Regions from separate parts of the Oenococcus kitaharae DSM 17330 genome, predicted to be linked through region 2. Evidence: predicted binding sites of a transcription regulator. Region 2 holds the regulator's gene; the other holds the start of a gene.
What was found. Region 2 encodes Rex, which represses fermentation and respiration genes when NADH is low (regulators of the CRP and FNR family bind a similar motif). Its sites were predicted from a motif close to TTGTGAANTANTTCACAA; they were not measured.
Positions count from the first base shown of each region.

Region 1: a site for Rex is predicted at 1,876-1,893, ahead of pplA (extracellular electron transfer flavoprotein PplA). Genes of this name have one in related genera too.

Region 1 covers NZ_CM001398.1:28,738-32,154, reverse strand. Annotated here, with positions in the region: gene OKIT_RS00150 (gamma-glutamyltransferase family protein) at 1-425, opposite strand, end outside; gene OKIT_RS00145 (hypothetical protein) at 621-920, shown strand; gene OKIT_RS00140 (MerR family transcriptional regulator) at 950-1,705, opposite strand; gene pplA (extracellular electron transfer flavoprotein PplA) at 1,930-2,841, shown strand; gene OKIT_RS00130 (UbiA family prenyltransferase) at 2,950-3,417, shown strand, end outside.
Region 2 covers NZ_CM001398.1:1,754,610-1,758,026, reverse strand. Annotated here, with positions in the region: gene rimI (ribosomal protein S18-alanine N-acetyltransferase) at 1-417, shown strand, start outside; gene tsaD (tRNA (adenosine(37)-N6)-threonylcarbamoyltransferase complex transferase subunit TsaD) at 414-1,439, shown strand; gene OKIT_RS08840 (redox-sensing transcriptional repressor Rex) at 1,519-2,184, shown strand; gene OKIT_RS08835 (GroES family chaperonin) at 2,298-2,573, shown strand; gene groL (chaperonin GroEL) at 2,577-3,417, shown strand, end outside.

The DNA of each region.
Region 1 (3,417 bases), 110 kb from region 2:
GGCGCCAGATCTTCGGAAAGTGATAACTTGCCGAATTTTTGGACAAGTGCTGCCCAAGTCGCCGGTGCACCTGGTATGTCGACTGGGTCCCAGCCTAAATTCGGTATCGTGTGATTGCCTTGTGCCAGCAGTGCATCTAAGGACAGGCTTTTAGGGGATGGGCCGCTGCCGTTTAGGCCGTAGAGCTTGCCATGAAAGTTAATGATCGCAAAAGCGTCGGCGCCGATACCATTGGAAGTTGGTTCTGTGACTGTTTGACAAGCAGCTGTGGCGACGGCCGCATCAATCGCGTTGCCGCCTTGTTTTAAAATCGCTAGGCCGGCTTGGGCGGCAGCTGTCGTTGAGGTAGCGACCATGCCGTTCTTAGCGTAAACGGGCTTTCGCGAGCGCATGTAAGGATTAAACTGATTAGTATAAATTGACAATGAAGCTCCTGTATCGTGAACAAATATCCGTTTATGCTTCTTTATACTGCAAAATGGGTAGAATAGTCATGTTTTTGATATAAAAGTATGTGTTTTCTTTAAAAATCTGTTATTTTTTAATTTTCTTGTTCACAATTTGTCTTATAATTAATTTCAAAATTTATCAGCTAAGGGCTTTTTATAAGCAGGAGTAATATGGCATCGAGAGGTGTGTATCGATCATCAGGCCGCGGGAATACCAATGCTTGGTATTTGTCCGAGACAGAAGAGAGGAATCTGAAATGGAAGCAGGATTATAAGCGCGTCAAACAAGAAATCAAACAGGCCTATCTGGATGGTGCACTGTTTACGCTTTTTTTCGCCGCTGCAGTTGAGCTGCTCGTGATTCTGGCAATTATTGTGTACCGTATGTTATTAGGCGAGACGCCGTTAACGCCTGGTTGTTATCTAGACCAGGCTTTGCAGCACGTTGTGAGCTTATTTGTCAGGAAATAATAATTAAAAAAAACGGGAAAATCCCGTTTTTATTTTGCATATTTTTTGATAATTTGGCAAAGCAGGGCCGTGGCGCCAACGCCAACTTTATTATCGTAGTAACTTTGGAAACGGTCGTCTTGCAGATACATGTCCGCTAGGCCGCGATGAGCCGCTGCAGAGTATTGCGGCCATGTCATTTCTAACCAGGCCTTATGGTCTTCAAAAGCTTGTCTGGCCTCTGGACTATTGAGGCCACGAGTGCGTATAAGTGCGGCCAGTTGTTTGAAAAGATCTTTTTCCAAAGCTTGGAAACGCTCGTAATCCGCTGCAGTCATGTGCAGCATTTTAGCATTGGCCGCTTCGACTGTTTGATTGCCGTATTTTTCCCTGATTTCCTTACCGTACTGCTGCTCATTTGTTTTCAGCATTTGAGTCTTGAAAGCCGTGAATTTTTCTTCGTCTGTCATATGTTTTTGTCCTTTCTCGTCAAGAATTGTCTGATCAGCCAGTTCGATTAAAGCGTCCAGTTTTTGTCTTTTAGCCAGCAGCGCCTGTTTTTGTGCTGTTAAGACTTGTAAACGGTCAGCATGTTCATCTGCCAGAATGGTTTTAATCTGCTGAATGGAAAAGTCGAGCTCCCGGTAAAAGAGAATCTGCTGGAGCTGGTCGACTTGCTGCTGATCAAATAATCGGTAGTTGTTTTCAACTTCTCGCTGAGCCTTCAATAAGCCTACTTTTTCATAATATCGAACGGCTCTGGGCGTAATCCCAGCCAGTTCGGCTAATTCATTGGTCTGATACATGCTGCCTCCTTGACAAAGATTAGCTTAAAGTATGACCTAAGGTCAATGTCAAGGAAAGTTTGATTTTCCTAAAATTGAAGCGAATTTTTCATTGCTTGTGAAACTTTGGGAATGATTGTGAAATCTTTTGAAAGCGCTTGCAAATGCGCTACAATGGCGTACAATGATCCTTGTAATATGATTCACAAGTAGCGGGATGTGATTTTTACAAGGGAGGAAGATTTATGTTAAAAGTTAGCAAAACGCTCAAGGGTATTGCGTTAACTAGTGCTGCATTGATGAGTTTGAGTTCCTTTACACTTGTTGCGCCGGCTGTATTGCCCAACGTGGTAATCAGTGCCAGTGCGGCCAAAGCTGCCAAACAGACAGCTGGCAAGAAGCTCAAGAATGGCAGCTACAAACTGGCTGAACAGGGATATAGCCATGGTTACCGGATTGTGATGTCCATGAAAGTGAAGAATGGCAAAATTGTTTCCAATAAATACGACTATCTCAGTCCCAAAGGCAAATCCAAGACCAAGGATGCGGCTTACGAAAAAGCCATGAAGAAGGTCAATGGTATTGGCCCGAAAGAGTATATTCCAAAGCTGCTGAAATCTTGGAAGAAGGCCGGCAGTAATGTTCAGACGATTGATACTGTGACGGGTGCGACTGATTCATCCTGGACAATCAAAAATTACGCCCAGCAATTAGTTCAGGCTGCGCAGGCCGGCAATCACAAGACAATCAAGATTGATAACACGGCTGCTTTAAAAGACGGCACTTACCGTTTGGCTGAGCAGAATTACGCCCACGGTTACCGGATCGTCTTTTCGATTCAGATCGCAAACGGCAAACTGGCCAAGTCGAATTTTGACTATGTCAATGCTCAAGGCAAGTCCAAGACTGTTGATACTGCTTATGAAAAAGCCATGAAGAAGGCTAACGGCGTCGGCCCTAAAGAGTATATTCCGAAGCTGAATGCTGAATTGCTGAAGTCAGAAAGTGCCAAAGAGCCGACTGCGGTTGTCGACACGGTATCGGGTGCAACCGATTCGTCAAGCATGTTTGTGATTTATGCACAACAGCTGCTTGACCGGGCACAGGCTGGCCATCACAAGACAGTCAAAGTTTCAAATATTGTCTACGCCGAATAATGAGTTCGGCTGTCTGCAAGATTGATAGCATGCAAAACACTTGTGGTCCAAGATGGTTGGATGACAGGTGTTTTTATGCTGTTAAGATAGATAAAATCGAGGTTTTTCATGGTAAATAGCAGTCGTTACGGCCGAGTAACCTGGCCGATTTTCTTGGAATTGATTAGCCTGCCGCAAAAGACGACAGCCTTAATGCCGCTGCTCTTCGGCTTTGTCTACGCACAATATGCCTTTGGCAGGATCGATTGGGTCAATACGCTGATTTATTTCGTGGCGCAGTTCTGCGTGGCGTTATTTGTATCCGGTTTTAACCATGTTCAAGATTTTAAAAAGGCCAAGGATCCGGCTTATTTAAGGGCAACTAATATCATAAGTAGAGAACACTTGAATCCTAGAAAAGTACTTGAATTAATGTTTGCTATTCTCTCACTGGCCTGTGTCTTAGGGCTGATTCTGGTCTTCCGGACAAATTTGATTCTTTTTCTGATCGGCGGCGCGGCTATTTTGGTGGCGATTTTTTACACAGCCGGACCGATTCCGTTATCCAGGCTGCCCTTAGGCGAGGTTCTGTCAGGC
Region 2 (3,417 bases):
AAAAAACTTGTTGCTATTGAGGAAGCTGTTTATACTGGACTAGCTCCCTGGAATCAATTGGCTTTTGTGACTGAGATTGCTTACGGCCGGCACAATTTATATCTTTCGGCCAGTGTCGAGGGACAGGCGATTGCATTTATTGGATTGACATATCGCCGCAACAGCAAGGACTTGCATATTACAAATATTGCTGTGCTGCCAATATGGCAAAGCAAAGGGTTAGGCAGTTACTTGCTGAACTATGCTGGGAAAATCGCCCAACTAAATCATTTGCAGCGCCTCACGCTGGAAGTACGCCGGTCTAACGCACATGCACGCCGTTTATATGAAAAAATTGGTTTTAAGAAAAAATCGGAATTGATTGGTTACTATAATGATGATCACGAAGATGCAATAGAAATGGAGTGGCTGTTTTGACAGCAAAACAAGATAATTTAATTTTGGCCTTTGAGTCTTCGGCGGATGAGACCAGTGCAGCAGTTGTAAAAAACGGTCACGAAATTCTCAGTAATATTGTGGCAACGCAAATTGCCAGTCATCAACGCTTTGGCGGGATTGTTCCGGAGGTCGCCAGCAGGCACCATTTGGAGTGGATCAACCGTGTGACAAAAGAAGCCCTGCAGGAGGCATCCGTGACTGATCCGGCTGCACAACTATCGGCAGTGGCTGCGACATACGGCCCTGGGCTGGTTGGTTCTTTATTGATTGGCTTAATGGCCGGTAAAACGTTTGCGATGGTTCACGGCCTGCCCTTTATTGCTGTTAATCACTTAGCAGGGCATATCAGCGCAGCTAATTTTGTCCAGCCGACCAGTTATCCAGCCATGGCTGTGATGGTTTCTGGCGGACATACCGAATTGCTTTGGATGGCAAAGGAAAACTCTTTTCAAATTATCGGCACAACTCTAGATGATGCCGCCGGCGAGGCTTTTGATAAAGTGGGCCGCATTCTCGGGCTGAATTATCCTGCCGGCAAAGAAATGCAGGAAATGGCAGCAAAGGGGCAAGCCAACATTCATTTTCCGATCGCACACACGGAAAACACCTTTGATTTTTCTTTTTCCGGCTTGAAGTCGTCTGTTTTAAATTATGTGCATCATGCTGATCAGCTTTCCGAGCAGATTAATAAAAATGATGTTGCGGCGAGTTTTCAAAAAGCGGTTGTGGAAGCGATTATTGAAAAAACCGAAGCCGCAATTCAAGTGTTTCAACCCGTGCAGCTTCTTCTAGGTGGTGGTGTTGCGGCAAATCTAGCTTTGCGCACAGCGATTGAGCATCTGGCCCAGACCTATCATTTGAAACTGACAGAGGCGCCGATTTCACTGGCAGGTGATAATGCGGCGATGATTGGTGCAGCCGCATATCTGAATTTTAAAGCCGGCCGTTTTTCAGGGCTGGATTTGAATACGGATCCATCTCTGAATTTTTCGAGAATGTGATTATTTCACATTTTTTGTGATTTTTTTATCTAGTTCGTTTACAATGTAATAGAAATGGTTCTGGGGGACTTTAAAGGATATGACTTCTGAAAATCAAATACCGCGGGCGACTGCACAACGTTTGCCGATTTATTATTATTATTTATCCACATTGAATGATGCTGGTATCAAGCGGATCAATTCAAGCGAAATTTCTGAGGCGATTAAGTTCGATGCAGCTACAGTTCGCCGCGACTTCTCTTATTTTGGCGCTTTGGGCAAACGCGGATTCGGTTACGATGTCAGCGCGCTCTTAAGCTTCTTTAGTAAGGTATTGTCGCAAGATAAGCTGAACAAAGTGGCCGTGGTTGGTGTTGGAAATCTAGGCCAGGCTTTGATGAAAAATAATTTCAGTCATACCAGCAATATTGAAATCGTCATGGGCTTTGATGCTGACGATGATAAGCGCTCGATCAAGCTGGTAAACGAAATGGGAAAATCGGTTCCAGTTTATCATGTTAAAGAATTGGCAGAACGGCTGCATGCCAACAATATTACGATCGCTATTCTGACAGTGCCGGAAAAAGCAGCTCAAGAAGTGACCGATCAATTAGTTGCAGCTGGTATCAAGGGAATTTTGAACTTCTCACCGATTCGGATTACGGTACCATCCAGTGTCCGTGTGCAGAATGTCGATTTGACGACCGGTATGCAGACTTTGATCTATTTTGTGGATAATTTTAAGAACATTAAAAGCGCTAAATAAAGCGTTTTTTTATTATTTTCTAAAATAGTCAGGATTTGTCAAAAAGTTTGACCTTTTTTGACCAATTGCGTTATAATTTTACGCGGAACAAATTAAAGGAGGTTTTTAAATTCATGATTAAACCATTAGGTGATCGAATTGTTCTTAGTATTGACCAGCCCGAAGAAGAAAAGGTTGGTGGGATTTTAATTGCAAACAACGCCAAAGAAAAACCAGTTACAGGTTCTGTTGTGGCAGTTTCTGAAACGGGAATTGGGGATACTGAAGCTCCTAAGTCTGTCAAAGTCGGCGACAAAGTAATGTTTGATAAATACGCCGGTTCACAAGTTACGATCGATGGAGAAGATTATCTCATCGTTCACGAAAAAGATATTCTGGGGGTTTTGTAATTCATGGCTAAAGAAGTACGTTTTTCTGAAGATGCCCGCACACGTATGCAGGCAGGAATTGACAAGTTGGCAAATGCTGTTAAGACAACGATTGGTCCTAAAGGACGCAATGTTGTTTTGGAGCAGAATTACGGTACACCAACGATTACAAATGATGGTGTCACAATTGCCAAAGCCATCGAATTAGACGACCATTACGAAAATATGGGTGCCAAGCTCGTGACTGAAGCCGCTTCTAAGACTAATGATGTTGCCGGTGATGGTACGACAACTGCGACTGTTTTGACACAAGCAATCGTTAACGAAGGCTTGAAGAACGTGACGGCTGGTGCTAATCCTGTCGGCATTCGTGCTGGTATTGAAAAAGCCACTGCCGCCGCTGTCGATGCTTTGAAAAAGGAATCTCATGAAGTTAAAGACTCTTCTTCTATTCAGCAAATTGCTTCGATTTCGGCTGCAAATGAAGAGACGGGCAAGTTGATTGCTGATGCTATGGAAAAAGTTGGTCATGATGGCGTCATCACGATCGAAGAGTCCAAGGGTATCGAGACCGAATTAGACGTCGTTGAAGGTATGCAGTTCGATCGTGGATACATGAGTCAATATTTTGTCACAGATAACGACAAAATGGAGACTAACCTGGATAATCCTTATTTGCTGATTACCGACCAGAAGATCGGCAATATCCAAGATATTCTGCCTGTTTTGCAAAGCGTTGTTGAACAAGGCCGTTCGCTTTTGATCATCGCTGATGATATTACAGGCGAAGCATTGCCAACACTTGTTTTGAACAAACTGCGCGGTACCTTTAATGTTGCTGCTGTCAAAGCGCCTGGATTTGGCG